Regions from separate parts of the Shewanella polaris genome, predicted to be linked through region 2. Evidence: predicted binding sites of a transcription regulator. Region 2 holds the regulator's gene; each other region holds the start of a gene.
What was found. Region 2 encodes LexA, which represses DNA repair genes until DNA is damaged. Its sites were predicted from a motif close to TACTGTATNNNNATACAGTA; they were not measured.
Positions count from the first base shown of each region.

Region 1 (8,633 bases), 1.5 Mb from region 2:
TATTAATTATTCCTGTGGGTGAAGATACTCAACAACTGCTCAAAATAACCCGTATTGGACAATCATTCCAATCAGAGATTGTTGAGGCGGTAAAGTTTGTACCTCTTATTAATGGCGGTTTAGCATAGTTATCACGATAAGATGAGCCTTAATAAATTAATCATAATTTCTTTTGAAATAAGCTCGTTGGAAATAAGTTCGTTTTAGCATAACAATCATGTATTTCTCCCCTTAAGGACTTTGTTTGATGAATACCGGTTGGCCGAACGTTTGTGTTTTAGCTATTTTGCTTTCGGGATGCAGCTTTCAAGCGGATCATCCAGCGCCGGTTGACAGTTTATCGTCGAAAAATTATAACCCTCGTTATCATAAAGGGTCATTAAAAACCAATAAATACAAAGTAAAGAAAGGTGACACTCTTTATTCAATAGCATGGGGCGCCAGCCGTAATTTTGTAGAACTAGCTCATTTGAATCATTTAGCGGCTCCTTACACTATCTATCCAGGGCAGACACTGACGTTAACTGCCCCAAAAAAGCATTCGTCGACCGCAGTTCGTAAACCTAAGGCTAATGTTAATTCGGTACAAACTAGCGCGGTCTCTCAACCCTATATTTCGAGTGGAAACCGTCCGGAATCTAAAACAATCAAGCCTATAATTCTCTCAAAGCCCGTAGTTGCAGTGGTTCCAGCCGAAACGAAAAAAGATCTTGATCACAAAGTAAAGCCTGCGTATTCTGTAACAACTACCCAACAAAATATTAACCAAGGTTCGAGTAGTCCTATCGAAAACTTGCCGCAGCAAGTTCACCAATGGCACTGGCCAGTTAGAGGCCGAATAATTAAATATTTTTCGGCATCAGAACAAGGCAATCAAGGGATTAAGATTGCTGGCAATCGCGGAGATATTATTAAAGCCGCAGCTGATGGAAGAGTTGTTTATGCAGGTAATGCACTACGAGGTTATGGCAACTTAGTGATTATCAAACATAATGATGATTTTTTAAGTGCTTATGCTCATACGGACAAGATAATGGTTAAAGAAAAGCAATATGTTAGTGCAGGGCAAACAGTTGCAACAATGGGCAGTACAGGGACAAGCCAAGTGATGCTTCATTTTGAAGTGCGTTACCATGGAAAGTCTGTCAACCCATTAAGATATCTACCTAAACAATAATAGTTTAGCAACATAAATAGCGGAGGATAAGCAAGTGAAGTAGATTACATACATAAAATTAGGTTTGGGAGAGCAATTATGAGCCGCAAAAATAGTACTGCTTCAGCAGAACAACTTGTCGATCTAGCTAAACAACCACAAGAGGTTGCAACCAAAAAAGGCGATTTGGTACAACAACTCGACATTGAAGAAAAAGTCCAAGACGACCTTCAAAAAAATCTTGACGCCACTCAATTATATTTAGGTGAAATTGGTTTTTCCCCACTGCTTACGGCAGAAGAAGAAGTGTTTTTTTCACGTAAATCCCTCAAAGGCTGCGCAAAATCTCGCAACCGAATGATAGAAAGTAATCTCCGTCTTGTTGTTAAAATTTCCCGCAGGTATAACAATCGTGGTTTAGCACTGCTAGATCTTATTGAAGAAGGCAATTTAGGCCTAATTAGAGCTGTGGAAAAATTTGACCCTGAACGTGGATTCCGTTTTTCGACTTATGCGACTTGGTGGATTAGACAAACCATTGAACGCGCGATTATGAATCAGACTCGCACTATCCGTCTTCCTATTCATGTAGTAAAAGAATTGAATGTGTATTTACGCACAGCAAGGCAACTTGCCCAAAAATTAGATCATGAACCTACCGCTGAAGAAATTGCCGAAAAATTAGATGTATCGACCGGTGATGTCAGTCGTATGTTAAAATTAAACGAAAGAATTACCTCGGTAGACTCACCATTAGCTGGCGACAGCGAAAAGGCATTATTAGATGTTATTGCCGCTGATGATTCGGTCGGTCCTGACCATCGTGTACAAAATGAAGATTTATCTAAATCAATTGTTGGCTGGTTAAATGAACTGAACACCAAACAACGTGAAGTGTTGGCAAGACGTTTTGGTTTACTTGGATACGAACCTTCAACATTAGAACATGTGGGGGCAGAAATTGGTCTTACACGTGAACGAGTTCGTCAAATTCAAGTTGAAGCGCTAAAACGCTTAAAAGATTTACTTGGTACGCAAGGTCTGTCTGTTGAGGCACTTTTTAGAGATTAATAAATAGTTAATACTTACTTTGGGTATTAAATGAAAGATGACCATCGAAAGTTATTTGATAGGGAATCTGAATAAATACAATTTAAGGCGATAGTCGATAGTCGATAGTCGGGTTAATAACCTATATGGGCGGTAACAATTCAGACTCATGTTTTTAGGTTTATCCCGTTAATCGTTGTGAACTTAAACGATGTAGGGTTAAAGTTAATTTGTTGATAAATAAAATGTATTTCCCCATATGCTATTTGCACATTTACCATGTGGTTAAATATGCTTAACGCGGATTCAAAACGTCTATTCACTCCTTTCTAGCATCTCCTCGCTATTTACATTTGCCTATTATTTTAAGCCTATTGTTGTGTCATTCTAACTCTCATTGTGTATGTATTACCTTTTTCGATAAATACAATGTTGGTGTGGAAGTCTTGTCAGACTTCCACAGACCTATTATTCCGAGTTATAGCAAGCTTTGGTATTGATTAGCTTTGGCTATTTAAGCGCTTCAATTCATATAAATAATCTAATGCTTGTTTAGGGGTTAAATCGTCAGGATTAATTTGTGCTAGCTTTTCCAATGCAGCTGAAGGCTCTGGTATTGGCGGTAATAAGTTCATACTGACTTGGGTCGGATTTTGCTGCGATAAACTCATATCGCGGTTTTCAAGTTGATGCAGTTTTTGTTTTGCTGCTTTAATCACTTGAGCTGGAACACCTGCAAGTGCCGCAACTTGTAACCCATAGCTTTTACTTGCCGCACCTTCTTGCACTGAATGCATAAAGGCAATCGTGTCGTCGTGTTCTATTGCATCTAAGTGGACGTTAATCACTGATGGTAACAGTTCGGGCAGTTGGGTTAGTTCGAAATAGTGAGTGGCAAATAACGTTAACGCACTCACATTTTTTGCTAAATATTCTGCAGCAGACCACGCGAGGGCTAAACCATCGTAAGTCGAGGTTCCGCGACCGATTTCATCCATCAACACTAAACTGTTTGCGGTCGCATTATGTAAAATGTTTGCGGTTTCAGTCATTTCAACCATGAAGGTTGAGCGACCCGATGCTAGATCATCTGAGGCACCAATACGGGTGAATATCCGATCAACTTCGCCAATTTTGGCTGAATCCGCGGGGACAAAACAACCAATGTGTGCCATTAATGTAATGAGTGCTACCTGACGCATATAGGTCGATTTACCGCCCATATTGGGACCGGTGACAATAAGCATTTGACGTTGCGGTGTTAACGCAACAGGGTTTGCAATAAAAGCCGCTTGACTGACCCTTTCAACCACAGGATGACGACCTGCGTCAATATGAATACCAATATCGTCAGTCATTTGTGGGCGTTGGTAATTAAAGGTTTCTGCTCGCTCTGCAAAATTACTGAGTATATCTAGCTCTGCAGCGGCGCTAGCAAACTGTTGTAACTCTTGTAATTTTGGCAGCAATAAGTCAAATAGCTGTTCCCACAGCTGTTTTTCAAGTGCGAGGGCTTTGCCTTGGCTTGAGAGTACTTTTTCTTCGTATTGTTTTAATTCTGGGGTGATATAACGCTCTGTCCCTTTCAGTGTTTGCCGGCGTTGATAGCTCAGAGGCACTCTGTCAGCTTGTAAACGACTAACTTCAATATAATATCCATGAACTCGGTTATAACCCACTTTTAAGGTGTTAATTCCAGTTTGCTGTTTCTCGCGGGCTTCAAGTTCAACTAAATAATCACTCGCGCCTTCGCTCAGCTTACGCCATTCATCTAATTCATTATTATAGCCAGTACGGATAACCCCACCATCACGAATTAACACAGGAGGATTATCTACAATAGCGCGCGTTAATAAATCGTGCTGTTCTGGGAAATCACCTAACAATTGCACTAATGCGCTCAATCTAGGTTGTTGACATGTAGCTAATGTTTGCTGAATTTCAGGTAGAAGTGTTAACGCCTGCTTTAAACGTGAAAAGTCGCGAGGTCTGGCACTGCGTAGTGCTAAACGAGCCATAATACGTTCAATATCACCTAAGCTTTTTAGTTGTTCATGTAACGTTTGATATAGGTCGAGTTCAATGAGTTCATTGACGGCATTATGGCGATCTTGAATCGTTTGTCTATTACGAAGTGGCTCATGGATCCAGCGCTGTAACATACGGCTACCCATAGGGGTTGCGGTATTATCTAATACCCACGAGAGGGTATTTTCTCGTCCGCCAGACAAGTTTTGAGTTAACTCTAAATTACGTCGCGTCGCGGCATCTAAAATAATCGATTCCGATTGATTAAAACGCACAATCGAGTTGATATGCGGCAACGCCATCTTTTGTGTATCTTTTACATACTGCATTAAGCAACCAGCAGCTTGCAGCGCCAAGCGGGCATCTGTAATCCCAAAACCATGTAAATCTTTGGTACCAAATTGACTCAATAGTAAATTCACACAAGTATCGTAATCAAACTCCCACTCTGGACGGCGGCGGATCCCTTTCATATTATTGATTAATAACATGTCAGTAAAATCTTCACTGTAAAGTAATTCTGCAGGATTGGTGCGTTGTAATTCGGCTTCTAATGCTTCACGAGTGGGTAATTCTGCAACCACAAAACGGCCTGATGAAATATCTAAGGTTGCATAACCAAAACCGTTTTTACCCTGATAAAGCGCCGCCAGTAAATTGTCTTGTTTTTCTTGCAGTAAGGCTTCGTCTGTTAAGGTGCCAGGAGTAACGATACGCACTACTTGGCGTTCAACTGGGCCTTTTGATGTGGCAGGATCGCCAATTTGTTCGCAAATGGCCACAGACTGACCAATGTTAACTAATTTTGCTAAATAGCCTTCGACAGCATGATAGGGAATGCCAGCCATGGGAATAGGATCGCCGCCGCTTTTCCCGCGAGCCGTAAGCGAAATGCCCAGCATTTCAGATGCGCGTTTAGCATCATCGTAAAACAGCTCATAAAAATCACCCATACGGTAAAATAATAACATATCAGGATGGGCGGCTTTTAAGCCTAAATACTGACGCATCATCGGGGTGTGTTTTTCTAAATCGCTGGTATCAATCACTGTCATTATGAACACTTCACTATTAATCGTTTTTAAGTCGTAAATCTTATGAGGCTAATCTTAACAATATTTGTCCTCAGGGTATAAATAGATTCATATAAAAATCTGCGAAGATAATATATTGATGTAAAAAGGCAATTATCAAAGGTAAGAAAAAAATTACGATCAGCACTTGATACTGTATGACTATACAGTATACTGATGAACATAATGAAATGGTCCACACCATTCCGCCTAAGTACAAATAGCATTTTACTAAACGTATTGAATGCCTTAAGAGGGTTTTATAATGAAGGTTGATCCAAATAAAGAGAAAGCACTTGCCGCCGTGTTAAGTCAAATTGAAAAACAATTTGGTAAAGGCTCAATTATGAAATTGGGCGAAGATCGCACAATGGATGTTGAAACTATCTCTACAGGTTCACTTTCATTGGATGTCGCCCTAGGTGCTGGTGGTTTACCATTAGGACGTATTGTTGAGATCTATGGCCCTGAATCATCAGGTAAAACAACATTAACACTTGAAGTGATTGCTGCAGCACAACGCGAAGGTAAAACCTGTGCGTTTATTGATGCAGAGCATGCACTTGACCCTATTTATGCAAAAAAGCTAGGCGTAGATATTGATAACCTACTTTGTTCGCAGCCAGACACTGGCGAGCAAGCATTAGAAATTTGTGACGCATTAACCCGTTCTGGTGCTGTAGATGTTATTGTTGTCGATTCTGTTGCTGCATTAACGCCAAAAGCCGAAATTGAAGGTGAAATTGGTGATTCACATATGGGCCTTGCTGCTCGTATGATGAGCCAAGCAATGCGCAAACTTGCTGGTAACCTTAAGCAATCAAATACTTTGCTTATTTTTATTAACCAAATTCGTATGAAAATTGGTGTGATGTTTGGTAGTCCAGAAACAACTACTGGTGGTAACGCACTGAAGTTTTACGCTTCTGTTCGTTTAGATATTCGACGTATCGGTGCCATTAAAAACGGTGATGAAGTTATCGGTAACGAAACCCGCGTAAAAGTCGTTAAAAATAAAATTGCAGCACCATTTAAGCAAGCTGAATTCCAAATTCTTTATGGATTAGGTATTAATCGTACCGGCGAGTTGGTTGACTTAGGCGTTGCACATAAGCTTGTTGATAAAGCAGGTGCTTGGTATAGCTACAAAGGTGAAAAAATTGGTCAAGGCCGTGCAAATGCAGGTAAATTCCTGACTGAAAATCCAGCTATTGCCAATGAAATCGACACCACTTTGCGTGCTATGCTATTAGCTGCTCCAGGCTCATTAGGCTCAAGCACTGACAGCGACGAGAATGTTGATCTCGAAACTGGCGAAGTTTTCTAAGTTAGTCCGCAAAATCTATCGCGGTAGCGCATGTTGCGCGCCGCGAATATTCCCATCAAGAAAACCTCTCTATGTTTAATAAAAAATCAAAAGGCATTGATGAGCAATAAATCTAGTCGGTTCTAGGTTATTGTTAATTTGATTTTTTTAGGTGATATGTTTTATTACATTTAAACGTTTTATCAATTAAGCCCGTGGTGTTTGGGTCTTTAGGTCGTAACGCAACAATAGTTAATTAACATTGTGATTTTAGCGGTCGCGTTAAGTTGAGTAAAACTCTTGTTTTGGTCAAATAATATATTTGCTCAATTATGTTCCTGGAAGACCAATCAATAAGCCTTTACCCTAGGGTAAAAAAATGATCATCCTGTTTATTTGTATTCGATATTTAACGCTTGTCCCTCTTGTTTATACTGTTGTATTTAACACGCCATACAACCACTCATTCCCCTATAGGCACACAAGGTATCATTTTTTACTGCTATTATAATCGATTCACTCATCTCGCTTCTTTCGCCAAATTCAGTATATAATGCCTACATTTACAGGCTTGCTTGCCAAGCTCGTTACTTTTGTATTTTCTATATTCAGGGCCAATTAATGTTTCAGACTACAGCAGAATTAAGAAGCGCTTTTTTAAAGTACTTTGAAGATAACGGACATCAGGTTGTTGATAGCAGCTCGCTCGTTCCCACCAATGACCCAACACTGTTATTCACCAATGCGGGTATGAACCAGTTTAAAGACGTGTTCCTCGGAATGGATAAGCGCAGTTATACACGAGCGACCACATCTCAACGTTGTGTGCGTGCTGGTGGTAAACATAACGATCTTGATAATGTAGGCTATACCGCTCGTCACCATACTTTTTTTGAAATGTTAGGTAACTTCAGTTTTGGCGATTACTTTAAAGAAGATGCAATTCGTTTCGCATGGACCTTTTTAACCGAAACACTCAAGCTACCAAAAGAGCGTTTATGTGTCACCATTTATGAAACAGATGACGAAGCGTATGACCTTTGGACTCAAAAAATTGGTGTAGCCCCTGAAAATATGATTCGTATTGGCGACAATAAAGGAGCTCCATTTGCGTCAGATAACTTCTGGCAGATGGGTGATACCGGTCCTTGTGGTCCTTGTAGTGAAATTTTCTATGATCATGGCGATCATATTTGGGGTGGCCGCCCTGGTACTCCTGAAGAAGACGGCGATCGTTTTATTGAAATTTGGAACATCGTATTTATGCAGTATAACCGTCAAGCAGACGGTGAAATGTTGCCATTACCTAAGCCTTCTGTCGATACAGGCATGGGCATTGAACGTATAGCTGCCATTATGCAGGGCGTACATTCAAACTACGAAATTGATATCTTTAAGCAGTTGATTGCTAAAACAGCCGAAATTATTGGCGTTTCAGATTTAGAGAACAAATCATTACGCGTCATTGCTGATCATATCCGTTCTTGTGCATTCTTAATTGCTGATGGTGTGATGCCATCAAATGAAGGCCGCGGTTATGTGTTACGTCGTATTATTCGTCGTGCTGTGCGTCATGGTAATAAGTTGGGTGCTACTGATGCGTTTTTCTATAAGCTTGTTCCTACGCTAATCAGTGTAATGGGCGATGCAGCTAATGGTTTAAAACAAACTCAAGCCATTGTTGAAAAAGCCTTAAAAGCGGAAGAAGAACAATTTGCTCGAACTCTTGAGCGTGGTTTAGTAATTTTAGATGGTGCACTGAATTCTCTACAAGGTAATACTTTAGACGGTGACACTGTATTTAAACTTTATGACACCTATGGTTTTCCAGTCGATTTAACTGCTGATGTGTGTCGTGAACGTGACATTAATGTTGACGAAGCAGGCTTTGAAGTTGCAATGGCTGAACAAAGAAGTCGTGCACAAGCCGCAGGTAACTTTGGTGCAGATTATAACAATCATTTAATTATTGATGCTGAAACATCATTTAGTGGTTATACCGAGTTAACTGGGCAGCCGA
Region 1 covers NZ_CP041036.1:3,401,168-3,409,800, reverse strand. Annotated here, with positions in the region: gene FH971_RS14790 (protein-L-isoaspartate(D-aspartate) O-methyltransferase) at 1-128, shown strand, start outside; gene FH971_RS14785 (peptidoglycan DD-metalloendopeptidase family protein) at 245-1,177, shown strand; gene rpoS (RNA polymerase sigma factor RpoS) at 1,256-2,227, shown strand; gene mutS (DNA mismatch repair protein MutS) at 2,707-5,289, opposite strand; gene recA (recombinase RecA) at 5,573-6,634, shown strand; gene alaS (alanine--tRNA ligase) at 7,235-8,633, shown strand, end outside.
Region 1: a site for LexA is predicted at 5,460-5,479, ahead of recA (recombinase RecA). Genes of this name have one in related genera too.

Region 2 (8,633 bases):
ATCGTCCTCCGACAATGCTTGCACTACAATCGGCATAAAGCCATGGTCTTTACCGCATAATTCGGCACATTGGCCGCGATAAATACCGGGCTTATCAATACGAGTCCAAGTTTCATTAATAAAGCCTGGATTAGCATCTTTTTTAACGGCAAAAGCGGGCACCCACCATGAGTGGATAACATCATCAGAAGTCATCAAAAAACGTACTTTTTGGTTAATGGGGAGTACTAGTGGTTTATCAACTTCAAGGAGGTAATGTTCTCCTTTAGCCTCACTACCGTCAATTTGTTCTCTGGGGGTAGATAATGAGCTGTAAAATTCGATGTCTTTATCAAAATAGCTGTAATGCCATTTCCACTGCGACCCGGTAATTTTAATGGTGAGATCAGCATCGCTGGGATCTTCCATAGCAATTAAGGTTTTGGTGGCTGGAATAGCCATGGCGATTAAGATGATAAAAGGAATGACGGTCCAAGCAATTTCCACTTTGGTACTTTCATGAAAATTGGCCGCGACTGCGCCTTTTGATTTGCGGTGGTAAATCATTGAATAGATCATGATCCCAAACACCACTAACCCAATGGCACAACAGATATAAAGAATCGTCATGTGGAGGTGATAAACCTGACCACTGATATCTGTCACGCCTTGAGTCATGTTGAGGGGCATTGCTGTTGCCCCAAGCGGAAGTGCTACACACACAACCAGTAAACAATACAACCATTGCTTCACAAGACTGCTCCTCTGTTAATTGCAAATTGCAATTACAAAGAAAAGTCACACAGTAATTCTCTGCTCTATGCAAACTCTTCGGTTCCCGAAAAAAGTTTGATGACCTCAAAGTACCTTGGTGGTTGTAAACAGACGGTCTACGGTTTTATTGTTAGCTGTGCACCACGCTTGTACCTACGACTGAACTTATCAATTTGTGTTGACGTTTTCCCATCGATGACTATTAAATCTGCCATTTACGTCAAATTAAAGATAAAAAATTGTTTCATCCTTGTTAATTACATTACTTGTAGATTAAGGATTGATCAAGATCACTTTTTTTCTTAATCGCCTGAAAAAGGTGAAAAAAAAGCCCTGAATTCAATACAGGGCTTGGTAATTAAGGGTTTGTGCTTAGTGAAACGAGCAAAAATTACTTGTTCCATTTGCTAAGGTAGGGCTAACAAGTTGATGTTTGTGAGGTAAGTGAGTATTCACATCTTCAATTATGATCCCTAATGCACGTGCGCTTTTGGCTACTATTTCCAAACGGCGACTATCGCGAGCATCAAGTGAGCTTGTCCAAGTTACTACTGCACTAGATGTACCACTAGTGAGTGCTTTTTCCATGGCCCATAATGTCTCGACTTCATCTTTGGTGTGAACTAGTAAAATGCGATCCATTCTCACTCCGGCACTTGCCAGCATATGTTTATAACCAATGTGAGGTGGGCTAATGAGTACAATCCAGCGGCCTTGTTGGCTTAACGTTGCTAATTGACTACACAATTGACTCAGCTCTGCTTCACCTTGGGTAACCGTTTGCAATGTTTGAATGGTTTGGTTGCCCTGAAGTTCTGTGTCTGATAAATCTACCCATAAGCCAGGGTGGCGTGGGGCGATGCCCATTAGTTTGTTCATAACCAATCTCCATTACGGATAACACCAACGGCAAGCCCTTCGATAGTTAGGCTTTGGCAACTTAAATCTACTTTTATCGGGTTGTAATCTTCATTTTCTGCATGCAGATAAATGACGTTACCTTTTTGTTCAAATCGTTTTACGGTGACGTCATCGTCTATTCGTGCCACCACAACTTGGCCATTACGTGCTTGCTGCATTTTATGTACCGCGAGGAGGTCGCCTTCTAAAATGCCGATATTTTTCATGCTGTCACCACGAACCCGCAATAAAAAATCCGCGGCAGGTTTAAACATATTGGGGTCAACTTGATAATAGTTTTCCACATGTTCTTGGGCCAAGATAGGCTCTCCAGCAGCAACTTGCCCAATGAGTGGTAGACCGGTTTCAATCTGTTCTTCATGAGGTAATCGTATACCTCTAGAGGTACCAGGAATGATCTCGATAAAGCCTTTTTTGGCTAATGCTTTTAAATGCTCTTCGGCGGCATTAGCACTTTTAAAGCCAAGACGATTCGCAATTTCAGCTCGAGTGGGTGGCATACCTGTTTCGGCGATATTGTTTTTAATTAAGTCTAATATTTCAGCTTGGCGCGGCGTTAACGGTCTCATGACAATTCCTGTCTTTTTATACAGTGACTGTCATTATATACAGTGATTCTGTTCGCGCAAGTATTAACCAACTGTTTTTTGTTATTTGTTTGTACAAATTGATTTAATTTACTGTTATAAAGCATTATTTTATATTTTAACTTTGGGGTGTGACTTCTAAAGAAATCCAAAATGTAAAGATAAATAAGCCAGATAGTGTAAGCGGGGTTGTTTCTGGTATCCTATGCAACAATATTATAGTGGCTTATGTTGCGAAAATAACCATGTCAAAACCTGATTCAATATTTTTACGAACATTAAAGTGGATTCAAAAATGGATGGTGCAAACGATTGTTGTACCACATGATCCTTTTGATGACCTCAATATAGATCCGACTAAACCTTTAGTTTATTTGATGAAAACGGAATCTATTAGTGATATTGCCGCCTTGAGCGAAATCACAGAGGGCTTTGGTATGCCTAGTCCTTATGAACCATTAAAGCTTGATGGCTTGCAAGTGCCTCGTGTTGTTTGTTTAGAGGGGCGCAAACCATTATTTGGTAAACGCGAAAGTGGTGAAAAATTCATTAATTATTTTACCAGTCTATTATCTCTTCATCGTGAGAACTCTGAATTAGATATTCAGTTGGTTCCTGTTTGTCTTTATTGGGGACGTACCCCAGGGAAAGAAGATGACAGCATGAAAGCGGCTGTATTTGAAAGAGAAAATCCAACATGGCTACGTAAATGGTTAATGATTTTATTTTTAGGACGACATAATTTTGTCCAGTTCTCTAATGCATTATCGCTTCGTTATATGGCCGATGAACACGGTACAGATAAAAGAATTGCTCACAAGTTAACCCGTGTTGCACGAGTGCATTTTCGCCGTCAACGCAAGGTAATGACAGGACCACAGTTACCTAATCGAAACGTATTGTTTGCTTCTTTACTAAAATCTGAGTCTATCAAGAAGGCGATAGAAGAAGAATCGACAAGCAAAAAAGTCTCGGTGGAGAAAGCTCGCGAAACTGCTATTGAATATCTTGACGAAATTGCTGCTCATTATTCCGATAGCTTAGTGCGCATAGCTGAACGCTTTCTGACTTGGTTATGGAATAAATTATACAGTGGCATTAATATTAAAGGTGCCGAACAGGTAAGACAGTTACATCATGATGGCCATGAGATTGTTTATGTGCCTTGTCATCGCAGTCATATGGATTACTTATTACTGTCGTATATTTTGTATTACCAGGGCATGGTTCCTCCACATATTGCCGCGGGTATTAACCTTAATTTCTGGCCTGCAGGACCGATGTTCCGTCGTGGTGGGGCATTCTTTATCCGCCGTAGTTTTAATGGCAATAAACTGTATACAGCAGTCTTTCGTGAATATTTAGATCAGTTGTTTGCTAAGGGTTATTCCGTCGAATATTTCACTGAAGGTGGTCGTTCGCGTACCGGACGCTTGCTGGCGCCTAAAACGGGTATGTTGGCCATGACTATTAACAGTGTGTTACGTGGGATAGAGCGTCCAGTGACTTTAGTACCTGTGTATTTAGGGTATGACCATGTTATGGAAGTGGCTACTTATCATAAAGAATTAAGTGGTAAGAAAAAGAAAAAAGAATCTGTGTGGCAGGTATTTGGGGCAATTAGTCGATTAGGTAATTTTGGCCGAGGTTATGTCAATTTTGGTGAACCCATTAATCTACAGCACTTCTTAAATCAGCAGGCACCGGAATGGCGTGCTGAGCTTGCAAAAGATCCCGATCAAAAACCGTCGTGGTTTACGCCATCGGTTAATTCATTAGCTAACCGCGTGATGACTAATATTAATGGTGCAGCCGCCGCCAGTTCGGTGGCATTGACCAGTTTGGTGTTATTGGCATCAGAGCAAAATGCGTTGGAAAGAGGCCAGTTAGAACGTCAGCTTGATTTGTATTTAGCCTTACTTAACACCGTGCCATATACCGATTTCACATCTGTAGCAGAAGGTAATGGTAAATCGATTGTTGATCATTGCTTGTCGTTAGATAAGTTTGTTAGTAGCAAAGATCCTATTGGCGAAATTATTTCGGTCGATGAGAAAATTGCTATTACTATGAGTTACTACCGTAATAACATTATTCACCTTATGGCGCTTCCTTCATTAATTGCCAGCTGTTTGGCTCACTATGATGTATGCGATCGTAAACGCATCCATGCGGTTGTTATGGATTTATATCCGTTACTTAAAGCCGAGCTTTTTATGGGCATTGATGATGTACCTGCGCATATAGATAGCATTTTAGAATTTATGGTTGAACAAGGTTTATTGAGTGGTGAAGATGATTTTGTCATCACACCTCGTCATATCACGCAAGTGTTGCTTCTTGCTGAAACCATAAATGAAACCTTGCAGCGATATGCCATTATCTTCAATTTACTGGCGATCAAGCCTGATCTGGAACGTTCAGAACTTGAAACCGATAGTCATTTATTAGCCAAGAGATTAGGCGCATTACATGGCATTACTGCTCCAGAGTTTTATGATAAAAAGCTGTATAACACCTTGAGTGTGAAACTGAAGGAATTGGGTTATTTAAGCAGTGACGAACATCGTTCTGAAGTAATCAGAATAAGAGATAATGTTAATAAATTACTAGGATCTTCAGTAAGGCAAACCATTGTTGATAGTGTGCAAACGGAGCACGGATAATAATGGCTAACCATATGAATGGAGCTAAGCATCGTGTCGGCGGTAAATCTGTACTGGGCGGGGCGATGATTATTGCCGGAACAACGGTTGGTGCGGGAATGTTTTCGTTACCCGTAGTTGGAGCCGGGATGTGGTTTGGTTATTCAATAGCGATGTTACTAGGCGTATGGTTTTGCATGTTGATGTCGGGATTGCTGTTACTAGAAGCCAATCTGCATTTTGAACCGGGCGACAGTTTTGACACCTTAACTAGAGTGACTCTAGGGCAGTTTTGGCGAGTGGTTAACGGCTTATCAATTGCCTTTGTGTTGTATATTTTAACTTATGCATATATTAGTGGTGGTGGGTCGATTGTTAATCACAGTTTATCTGCTCTTGGCGTAAGTTTACCCCAGAGTGTGGCTGGTTTGGTATTTGCAGTCGTCTTGGCTCTTGTGGTGTTTATCAGCACCAAAGCGGTCGATCGGATCACCACGATTATGCTCGGTGGTATGGTCATTACTTTCTTTTTGGCTATCGGTAATTTATTAATCGACATCGATCCGATAAAGCTAACATCTCCCGATGGCGAGTCGCGGTATTTACCTTATTTACTTGCCGCAATTCCGTTTGGCTTAGCGAGTTTTGGTTATCACGGTAACGTACCTAGCCTAGTAAAGTATTACGGTAAAGATGCCCGAACTATCGTGAAGGCTATTATTGTTGGCACCAGTATCGCATTGGTTATTTATGTGTGTTGGTTAGTGGCTACAATGGGGAATATTCCTCGGAGCCAGTTTACTAATATCATTGAACAAGGCGGTAATATTGGTGTGTTAGTCGCTGCGTTGTCGGGAGTGATTACCAGTCACTGGCTTGATAACATGTTATCCCTATTTGCCAATCTTGCTGTGGCATCATCATTTTTAGGTGTGACATTGGGTTTATTCGATTACCTTGCTGATTTATTTGGTTTTGATGACTCACGTAAGGGGCGTTTTAAAACTGCAGCGGTTACTTTTATACCACCGACTATTTTGGGATTATTATTTCCTAATGGTTTTATTATTGCTATTGGTTTTGCTGCATTAGCTGCAACCGTGTGGGCGGTGATTGTGCCTGCATTATTAGCTTACAAAATTCGGCAGCAACACCCAAATTCAAAAGGCTTTAAAGTACCAGGTGGAACACCTCTTATTGTTGTTGTGATATTATTTGGTGTTATTACAGCAACTTGTCACTTATTGGCTATGGCGGATATTTTACCGGTATTTAAGTAGTCGCTAATTACGATAATAAACTAACAGATGATTAAAAAGCCTTCGTATGAAGGCTTTTTGCTTTTTAGTGAATATCGACTTAACTTAGCGCAAATCATTATTCACTTTCCATTTTATTTTGGCCTGCATTTTAGGTTGTCATTTTTATAAGGATTAACACAATGAAAGTACAACAATATCAACAAGGACAACCATGTTGGCTTGAACTAGCAACCCACGATTGGGCAGCGGGTAAAGCATTTTACCAAGGATTATTTGGCTGGGGGGCCGATGATACGCCTATGCCAGAAGGGCATTACACCATGTTGCAAATTAACGGTGATGATATTGGTGCAATGTACCCCATGCCAGAGAATATGCAGGATTTACCGACCCACTGGACAATCTATTTTGCTGTCGACGATGTCAATGTGTCAGCTGAGTTAGTTAAGCAAGGTGGCGGTGAAGTATTAGCTGGCCCTCATTCTGTTGGTGATGCGGGTCTTATGGCATTGTGCAGCGATCCAGAAGGCTGCCGTTTTGCATTGTGGCAAGGACAAGATCACATTGGTATCAAGCGGGCACAAGAGGCCAATACATTATGTTGGGTTGAGTTAGCATGTCGAAATACCGCTGCAGCGAAACAGTTTTATAGCCATGTATTAGGCTACCAAACCAAGCTAGCTGACATGGCTGAGTTTGAATACACACAATGGTATGTCGGCGAGCAAGCTATTGGTGGCATGTTAGAGATGACCGACGAATGGGGCGATGCTCCTGCGCATTGGATGAATTATTTTGCTGTCGACGATTGCGATGCTTCAGTTGCAAAAGCCCAAAGTCTAGGGGCTACTGTCTGTGTGCCTGCGACCGATATTCCTGATGTAGGTCGTTTCTCTGTTCTTAATGATCCACAAGGCGGTTTTTTCTCAATTATTACGTTATTGGATCCGACAACATAATCACGGGTAATAATGTCTCTCGAGCAATTTTAACCAGCGATCCATGCAAATATGGGCATCCTGACGATATTGTGGCGTGTCGTGAAAAGAAACAAGATGAAGTGGATCGACTTAATGAGTCAATTAGCAACAAGACTAAATATAATTAATTTCCTGTCCCGAGTTCAGATTAAGTAATCCTGTCCACCCCGACAACAAACATCCCTAACCTATTAAATAGCTTAGGGATGTTGTCATTCGTAATGTCTTAATTTTTAGGCAGTTTACGACCATATATCAGTAAATATATCGCTGGAATTACAAATAGCGATAATAGTGGCGCAGTCACCATACCGCCCACCATAGGTGCAGCAATTTTTTGCATCACCTCATTACCCGTACCACTGCCCCACATGATAGGCAGTAAACCAAAAAATATGGTCGCGACTGTCATGGCTTTAGGGCGAATTCGCATTACAGCTCCTTCAATTAATGCTGCTGTTAAATCCGCTTTACTGTGGTAGTTATCGGCTTGTTTATAGGCCTTAATACTATTATTAAGGTACACTTGCATCACCACGCCAAACTCAGCCGCGACCCCTGCTAATGCAATCATGCCGACCGATACCGCAACTGAAAAATTAAAGTCCAGCCCGTAAAGCAACCACGCACTACCAACCAATGAAAAGGGCAAACTTAACATGATCACAGATGCTTGGGTTACTGAGCTAAATGTCATCATCAGCAGCATAAAAATTACTGCAAGCATTAATGGGATCACCATTTCCATTTTTGCATCAACTCGTTGCATGTACTCATACTGTCCAGCAAAACTATAGCTATAGCGTGGCGGAAGGGAAATCTGTTGCTTGAGAGCCTTTTCTGCTGTGACGATGTATTCACCAATTGAAATATCTTTCAGATCGACAAACACCCACGAGATAAGGCGACCATTTTCACTGGCCAGCATAGGGGCGCCATCACTAATGTTTAAGTCTGCTAAATAACTTAAGGGTAAGTACTTGCCCGTTTTGGTCATCACAGGTAAATTTCTGAGTTTCTCAATGTTGTCACGTAGCTCTCGCGGGTAACGTATATTGATTGGATAGCGTTCTTGACCTTGAATCGACTCACCAATAGTCATGCCGCCAATCGCCATTTTGACTACATCTTGGATGTCTTTTAAGGTCATGCCATAACGTGCGGCATTTTTAAGATCGGGTGTTATATCAATATACCGTCCGCCGCTACTGCGCTGTGAAAACGCTGAGGCCGTGCCGGGTAATTGGCTCACAACCGCTTCTATTTCAGCACCGATGCGTTGTAGTTCCTCAACATTTGAACCCGATATCTTTATGCCAACAGGCGTTCTAACACCTGTGGATAGCATATCGATGCGGGTTTTAATCGGTTGCACCCAGGCATTGGTCATTCCTGGAATACGCACGGTTTTTTGCAGTTCTGCAATAATGCTTTCTAAGGTTACGCCTTCACGCCATTCAGTATTCGGTTTGAGCATAATGGTAG
Region 2 covers NZ_CP041036.1:275,331-283,963, forward strand. Annotated here, with positions in the region: gene coxB (cytochrome c oxidase subunit II) at 1-732, opposite strand, end outside; gene FH971_RS01205 (cell division inhibitor SulA) at 1,126-1,632, opposite strand; gene lexA (transcriptional repressor LexA) at 1,629-2,243, opposite strand; gene plsB (glycerol-3-phosphate 1-O-acyltransferase PlsB) at 2,507-4,927, shown strand; gene mtr (tryptophan permease) at 4,930-6,186, shown strand; gene FH971_RS01225 (VOC family protein) at 6,348-7,127, shown strand; gene FH971_RS01230 (efflux RND transporter permease subunit) at 7,375-8,633, opposite strand, start outside.

Region 3 (8,633 bases), 2.0 Mb from region 2:
GCATTAGCTAATTATTTGTTAGGCCAGTTAGTCGATAAAACTGGTTTATCGGGCACAGACCGTGTTTTAGGCCTGTGTTTTGGAGCCATTCGTGGCGCGTTAAATTGTTAGCGCATTACTGTTTTTTATGGATGCTTTTACGGCATTCCCTGACACTAAATGGTGGCAGGATTCTGTACTTGTACCTGAATTTGGCGTGGTTATTCAGTGGTTTTTTAACTATCTTGAAAACACCTCAAGCTTTGTACCCAAAATTTAAACCTAAAACACTTTACAGTGAGGAACCTTACCCATGTGCGGTATCGTCGGAATAGTAGGAAAATCAACAGTTAATCAGACCATTTATGATGCACTAACTGTGCTTCAGCATCGTGGTCAAGACGCAGCAGGTATTGTGACTGTTGACATGAATGCGTTTCGTTTACGTAAAGCAAACGGCTTAGTCAAAGATGTGTTTGAACCTAAACATATGCAGCGTTTACAAGGCAATGCCGGTATTGGACATGTTCGTTATCCTACCGCTGGCAGCTCGAGTGCATCAGAGGCTCAGCCGTTTTATGTTAACTCGCCATTTGGTATTTCGTTAGCCCATAATGGTAACTTGACCAATACGATTGAATTAGCAGATGTTTTGGTGACAAAGCGTCGTCATGTAAACACCACCTCTGACTCCGAAGTTTTGTTAAATCTGTTTGCCGATGAGTTGCAAGAAACGCGCAGCTTAACCTTAAGTGCAGACGAAGTATTTGATGCTGTAGCTAAAGTGCATGCACATATTCGTGGTGCTTATGCCGTGGTGGCAATGATCATAGGCCAAGGGATGGTGGCATTTCGTGATCCGTTTGGCATTCGTCCTTTGGTACTTGGTAAGCATGAAACACCAACTGGCACTGAATATATGGTGGCCTCAGAGAGTGTGGCTCTGGATGCTGTTGGGTTTGAAGTCATGCGCGATGTAGCACCTGGTGAGGCGATTTATATTTCACTTGATGGGCAGTTATTTACTCGTCAATGTGCTGTTAATCCAAGCCATGCTCCATGTATGTTTGAATTCGTGTATTTTGCACGTCCAGATTCTAGCATCGATAAAATCTCTGTTTATGCCAGTCGGGTAAATATGGGCGCTATGTTAGGCAAAAAGATTCAGAAACAATGGGAAGATCATGACATTGATGTTGTTATCCCTATCCCAGAAACCTCATGCGATATAGCGTTAGAAATTGCACGTTGTATGGAATTACCGTATCGCCAAGGGTTTGTTAAAAACCGTTATATCGGCCGTACCTTTATCATGCCCGGTCAGCAAGAACGTAAAAAGTCTGTGCGTCGTAAGCTAAACGCGATTAATACCGAATTTAAAGGTAAAAACGTGTTGTTAGTTGATGATTCGATCGTTCGTGGTACTACGTCTGAGCAAATCATTGAAATGGCACGTGAAGCAGGCGCAAAGAAAGTGTATTTTGCTTCAGCAGCACCTGAAATCCGTTTCCCGAACGTATATGGTATCGATATGCCAACGTCTAATGAGCTTATTGCCCATGGTCGTGATGCAGATGAAATTGCTAAAATCATTGGTGCTGACGGTATTATTTTCCAAGACTTAAGCGACTTAATTGAAGCGGTAAGAATGGAAAATCCTGAAATTAAACGTTTTGAAACATCAGTATTTGATGGTCATTATATTACCAATGACGTTGACCAAGCTTACTTGGATCATTTAACTCAATTACGTAATGACGATGCCAAAGCCAATCGCTCAAAAGACATTGGTACTAACTTAGAAATGCACAACGAGTGTCATCCATAAGCTAGCCTGATTGTTTGCCAATAAAAACCAGCATATTTTATGCTGGTTTTTTTATGCGCGAATTAAGAGCTTAGTCGCTTTGCAGCGAGATTCTATCCAAGCCAAGTCTAAAAATCAGTGTAATGACTAGTAAATGATGTGTTGATAATGACTCTGGATTTTATCATCACGAAGCAAACTCGTAAGGTAGTCCTATCTAGCTCCTCATTTCTATGCTTATTTGGCGATAATACTCAAGCGCCTGTGACGCTGCATTCGGATTGAATTTGTTTATCTTGCTGTAATGTTCTAGCGTTTTATGCAAATAACGTATGACTAAATCTTGTTGGTGTGGATCGTTTGAATGCCATATTTTATCGCCAACAGGGTTAATTCTATTGTCATTGCTCATAGTTGGTCGGGTGTTGCGCTCATCCATGTTGTTATTAGTGTCGTTATTATTTAACTCATTAGTGTTTTTATGGGGTTTCTGGCCACCATATCGGACATACAAAATTTCATAAAAACGACGGTTTTCTTCAATCAGTTTTTCGTCAATTAAATCACAATCAAGTTTAATAAGTTGTTGGCGTAGTTCATATTGGTGATGAACAGGACACAAGATAAAGTCGATATTGCGTGCAGAATGTTGTTGGCAAAGCGAATTAACCAACTCGATCATCAAATCTCCGCCAACACCCGCAATAATCACCAAAGGTGTTTGCGGGTGTTGCTCCAGTGGTATCGCTGATACGTCACTACAATGTACCTGCCATTGACGAGATGTTTGTTGCGGATAAAACCGCTCAAGTTTAGTGGTTAACTGTTGCATTAGTGCAGGCACAATATCGACAAAATGGATCATGTTAGCAGCTTGCTTATCTAGCAACGCAGCGCCAAGCAATCCATGGTCGCAACAACAATCCCAAATGTGACTGTAACCCTTGGGGAACATGTTATTGATATGTGTTAAGCGTTGGCCGAGTTTCATCTGTTTATCATGCTTAAGAGTGAAGCTGCGCATTGTAATGATTTGAGCAAAAAAGTGGATAATTATTTGGTATTTGCAGCTTGGCGTATTTAGCGCTAATCTATACTGTAAATTTATACAGTTAAGTGGCGTTATTAAGTTCATTCAGTTGAACGTTAGCGACCCAATAATGGATTATGATTCTATATATTGCTGAAAAACCGAGTTTGGGTCGCGCTATTGCTGATGTTCTGCCAAAGCCACATAAAAAAGGTGATGGTTTTATTACAGCTGCCAATGGTGATTGCGTGTCATGGTGTATTGGACATTTACTAGAGCAAGCCGAGCCAGATGCTTATGATGATGCCTTTAAATCCTGGAAACTCGAACACCTTCCCATAGTGCCGCAAACGTGGAAATTACAGCCTAAACCTAAAACACGCAGTCAACTTACGGTGTTACGTAAACTGGTTAAACAAGCAACGTCGATCATTAATGCTGGCGATCCAGATCGTGAGGGGCAATTGCTGGTGGATGAAGTTATTGCCTATTTAGGCGTAAAAGGTGACAAGCTCAACCAAGTTCAGCGGCTATTAATCAGTGATTTAAATCCACAAGCCGTTAAACGAGCGCTAGGGCAGTTACGCAGTAATCGTGAGTTTATTCCTTTATCGACTTCAGCATTAGCTCGCAGCCGTGCTGATTGGCTGTATGGCATGAACATGACCCGTGCTTACACCATTCAAGGTCGTAAAGTGGGTTATCAAGGGGTGTTGTCAGTTGGCAGAGTTCAAACGCCTTTGTTGGGCTTAGTGGTACGCCGCGATGACGAGATTGCAGATTTTAAACCCAAGTCCTTTTATGAGGTGTTGGCACATTTAGTTACCGACCAACAACTAACCTTTAGTGCTAAGTGGCAACCTAGCGAAGCGTGTCAACCTTACATGGATGAAGACGGCCGAGTTTTAGCCAAAGGCTTAGCTGAAAATGTGGTTACTCGTATTAATGGACAATCAGGTGAAGTGACTAAGCTTGAAGCCAAAGATAAACGTCAACATCCACCATTGCCTTATAGTTTATCTGCACTGCAAATTGATGCAGCTAAACGTTTTGGCCTGTCTGCTAAAGAGGTACTGGACACCTGCCAAAGTTTGTATGAGCGTCATAAGTTGATTACTTATCCGCGCTCAGACAGTCGCTATTTACCTAAAGAGCAACATGCTTTGGCACCAAAAGTATTGGATGCAGTACTCAAAGGCGCTGCAGCATTAGTTGATGGTTGCGATTATCCTAATGCCAAGCTTAAATCTAAAGCGTGGGACGACAGTAAAGTGGATGCTCACCATGCCATCATACCAACAGAAAAAGTGGCTAATTTGTCTGCGCTATCAAGTCACGAGGCTAAGTTATATCAACATGTTGCGAGGCAATATTTAGCTCAGTTTTACCCTGCTTATATTTATGCTGAAACCGCCGTTGAAGTGACTATTGCCGGTGGATTATTTACCACTAAAGCTCGCCAAGATAAAACCCTAGGTTGGAAGCAACTGTTTAAACGGGCTGCCACAGCAAGCCAATCGAATAGCGAAGACAATAACGACGAAGCTGTACAATCGTTACCACCACTGGTTAAGGGGCAAATACTCCAATGCGAACGCGGAGAATTATTAGAGAAAATGACTCAAGCGCCAAAGCATTTTACCGACGCGACTTTATTAGGTGCAATGACCGGAATTAGTCGATATGTAACGGACAGTGACATTAAAAAAATCCTTAAAGAAACCGATGGACTCGGCACTGAAGCGACTCGTGCAGGAATTATTGAACTGTTATTTAAGCGCGGTTATTTAGTTCGTCAAGGTAAATCAATTCTAGCCACCCCTGTCGGAAAGGGGTTGATCCGTAGCTTACCAGAATCCGCAACCACACCCGACATGACCGCATTATGGGAAAACAGCTTGGATGCCATCAGCCAAAAACGACTCAAGTATGATGCGTTTATGCAACCCTTACTGAGTCAATTAGATGGCCTAATAACCCAAGCATCGAACCAGTTACCTTCAGCATTACAAGGTGTCGCCAGCAGTGCTCCAAAGCGCAGCTTTAAAAAGACCTATAAGAAGAAAGCCAAAGTAAAAAATTAAAATATAAAACTAATGGTGGTAAACAAGTGGTGAAAATCGACAACAACAGATCACATGAGTTTATGATTAAACGTCTTAAGCCTAGGCGCTTGGAAGCTCGATGCGATATAAACAAAATCAAAAGCTGATCGGTCATCGATAAAATTCGAAATGTTTTTCAAAAAGTGTCCACTTGGAGTTGATCAAAACACTTAACTAAATCTCCCTAATGCAGGAAAGTAGAATTTATATTATCTATTGGCAAATTAAAAAGTAGCAATTTCAATCAAGAATTAGTTTATGCCTACAGATAACATGTTCCTGACATCTTAATTGGGTTAGAAGGTAGATAATGAGTGTAAACAAACACCATGAAGAGCGAATAAAAAGAGTTTGTGATTACATCAACAATCATTTAGATGAAGATATATCGTTAGAAAAATTGAGCGCAATTGCAATATGTTCTAAATATCATTTTCATCGTATATTCAAATCATTCATGGGGATTAGTACTATTCAGTTTGTGCAACTTACTCGAATGAAGCGCGCTTCTTTTAGGTTGGCATTCGAGTCTGAACAAAGCATTATTGATATCGCTTATGAAGCTCATTTCGAAAGCCCTGAAGCATTTTCGCGAGCCTTTAGAAGAACATTCAAGCAATCACCTTCCCAATTTAGGATCAATCCAGAGTGGCACTCATGGCACTCAAAATATGAATTTAAGCCGCCAATAGTTGGAGAAAACATTGTGGATATAAAGATTACTCATTTTGAAGAAAAGAACGTCGCTCTGATCGAGCATAAAGGTCACCCAAAATTAGTTTTAGATACAGTTGCAAAATTTATTTCTTGGAGAAAAGAAACGGGTTTATCACCGATAAAAAAGAGTGACTCTTTTGGTATCCCATATAGCGATCCAAATACAACACCAAGTGAAGAGTTCCGCTTTGATATTTGTGGTACGCATAATGGTGAAGTACCAGATAACAACTATGGTGTGAAATCAGGGCTCATTCCAAGTGGTCGTTGTGCGGTTGCCCAGCATAAAGGTAGTCATGATCAAATTAGCGATACTATTTATTATTTGTATCGACAATGGTTACCCGATAGCGGTGAAGACTTACGTGATTTCCCTTGTTTTTTCCACTACTTGAATTTTGTGCATGAGGTGGATGAGTGTGAATTACTCACGGATATTTACCTGCCTATAAAGTAAAAAATTTCACATCAGGTAACACTCTAATGGTTACCTGATTATCATATTGTTGAGTTTTAGTGTCCATCTCCAGTAGTAGGAGCTTTATTGACTTTACTCGCGCCTAAGTCAGTTACCTCGACGATTAATCGCAACCAATGTGGGTTAACAAACTTCTGTTTAAGCAGACAAAGTAAGCGTGTTTACGAATTAACAGTAAACAGTCAATAGTGTCGTTATCGCTACAGAAGGACGTCTTAGTCTTTTTCCTGAGTAAGGTCGTTTTCAGTTCTTGGATCCATTTCGTAAGCCGCTGGACCAGCCATATCAGTCACCGCGCGGAAACTTTCTTTAGTCTCCAAATTAGACGGTAATACGTGACTACCTCGTCTTAAAAATACGATAATAAAAAATATGATAAGGCATCCACTTGTAAAGGCATAAAGACCTTTGGCTCCCAATAAACCCATAGCAAGCGACGCCAACGGAGCCCCAATCGCTGAAGACAAACCAAGTGTAATTAACATTGCACTGCTTATTTCAACAAAATCTTCTGATGTTGCATTATCGTTCGCATGTGCTAAACATATTGCATATAACGTCATGCAAGTCCCCCCCCAGAAAAATGCAGAAATAGAAGCTGCCCATCCGCCAAATGTGGTCACAATGTAGGGTAAACCAACGAATAATAATGATACCGCTGAACCAGCTAAAGCCATAAACATCAATACAGTTCGTCTATCAAACCTATCAGAAATCCTTCCTAATGGTAGTTGAAAACATGCTCCGCCAAGCACTGTAGCAGATAAAAATGCTCCTAATTGGCTGCTGTCAAAGCTATTATCTTTTGCATATATTGGTGCTAAAGACCAAAATGCGCCCGTAACCAAACCAGCAACAACGGCTCCAATGAGTGCTATGTGTGAATGTCGCCAAACCTTGAACATATTTAATTTTACTTGATGAACCACAGCAGGAGCCGCTGAACGAGTAAGCGAGACAGGTATAATTGCAATAGATATAAATATGGCTGCCAAACTAAATAGCATTGACTCTTGCGCACTCCCTAAATTGAATAATTGCTGCCCGCACATAACCATGACTAAATTTAATGTTGTATAAATAGAGAGTATTGAACCACGATTATTTGAATTTGAGGTTCCATTCAGCCAGCTTTCGATGATCATATATAGGCCAGAAATGACAATACCTATGATGAATCGCAGTAGCATCCAGGTATAAAATTCTGGTAATAAGGGGAAGATCAAGATTACGACAGAATAGCAAGTCGCTAACACTGCAAAGCTACGAATATGACCCACTCTTTTCAACATATAAGGTGTGGCTATGCATCCTGATACAAAGCCTAAAAAATAGGCTGAACCTGTCAATGCGACTTGGGTATCAGAAAACCCCGATTCACTAGCTGCAATAGGCAACAAAGTCAGTAATAATCCATGACCAAGCAGTAAAAATGCATTAGAAATGAGTAAGGAAGAAATTGGGACTAATGCGTATAACATGTTACTCCAAATAGGTTTTACTTTGAATGTAGTGTGAAAATCACTCTGTTCATAGCCATACCAAAATTGTTTACTTTTTTTAATTCAGGCTTTATTTATGTCCGCAAAAAACCATAAATAGTTTCGATTGTTGTTAAAACTTCAAACAGAATGTCTTTATTGGCATTTATGAAGTCATTGAGCATTAAATATCAACATCGTTGCTGTTGCCGCCTGTGTTGATAGGGGAGTTTGCTTGTCCGTCGTTAGTGTCTAAATGTATTGACTACTCAACAATGAATATAAGTTAAATAGAGTCTTTACGAGCAAAATTCGCAGAATACATTTATTAAAAGGAAGAATTATGCCAAGTGTTAATTAAATTTTTTGTGTAATTTAATCAACATGTTATATTTTCTAAAAAAGATAGGTTCGTGTTTTTAGCACCAATGTGGTTTGAACAGTCCAACAATGCACTTATTTTGTACAAACAAACTCTGCAATAAAATCAATAGCCAAAAGTAAGTAAGCTATCCAGATTTGTTGCCTAGGGGGATGCGAGCCGCGTACCGAAACGCAGTATAAAAACAACGTTAAGGCGTAAAGCTGAAAAGCTAGAAGGCTATCGCAATATAGGTTGAAAGAGGCTTGAATGGTGATGACTTGAGTTGTTACCTTTTTTCATCACAATAAGCTTACTCCCCAACAGATTTATGCAAGGTGGTGTTTTTACCGCCAGCTAAACCACACAATGCACATAACACACCCGCAATAGCACATAACCATAATGGTACTTCCCAACTCCCAGTAGCAGTATGTAATTGGCCTGCCAACATAGGGCCGACGGCGGCCAGTAAATATCCAACACTTTGTGACATACCTGAAAGCGACGCCGCTTGGTGTGGGTCATCGGTACGTAAACTGATAAACGATAACCCTAAAATAAAACACGCCCCAGAGCAAAAGCCCAACATGAGTGTCCATACAAAAGCAAAGTGAGGTATATAAAGTAAACCTAGTGCACTTGCTGCACTGAGTAGCGCCAAAATAAAGCTCA
Region 3 covers NZ_CP041036.1:2,894,471-2,903,103, reverse strand. Annotated here, with positions in the region: partial or broken gene FH971_RS12665 (CvpA family protein) at 1-259, shown strand, start outside; gene purF (amidophosphoribosyltransferase) at 293-1,807, shown strand; gene FH971_RS12655 (tRNA (adenine(22)-N(1))-methyltransferase) at 2,004-2,777, opposite strand; gene FH971_RS12650 (DNA topoisomerase III) at 2,954-4,900, shown strand; gene FH971_RS12645 (AraC family transcriptional regulator) at 5,232-6,095, shown strand; gene FH971_RS12640 (MFS transporter) at 6,332-7,597, opposite strand; gene FH971_RS12635 (MFS transporter) at 8,272-8,633, opposite strand, start outside.
Region 3: a site for LexA is predicted at 2,881-2,900, ahead of FH971_RS12650 (DNA topoisomerase III). Genes of this name have one in related genera too.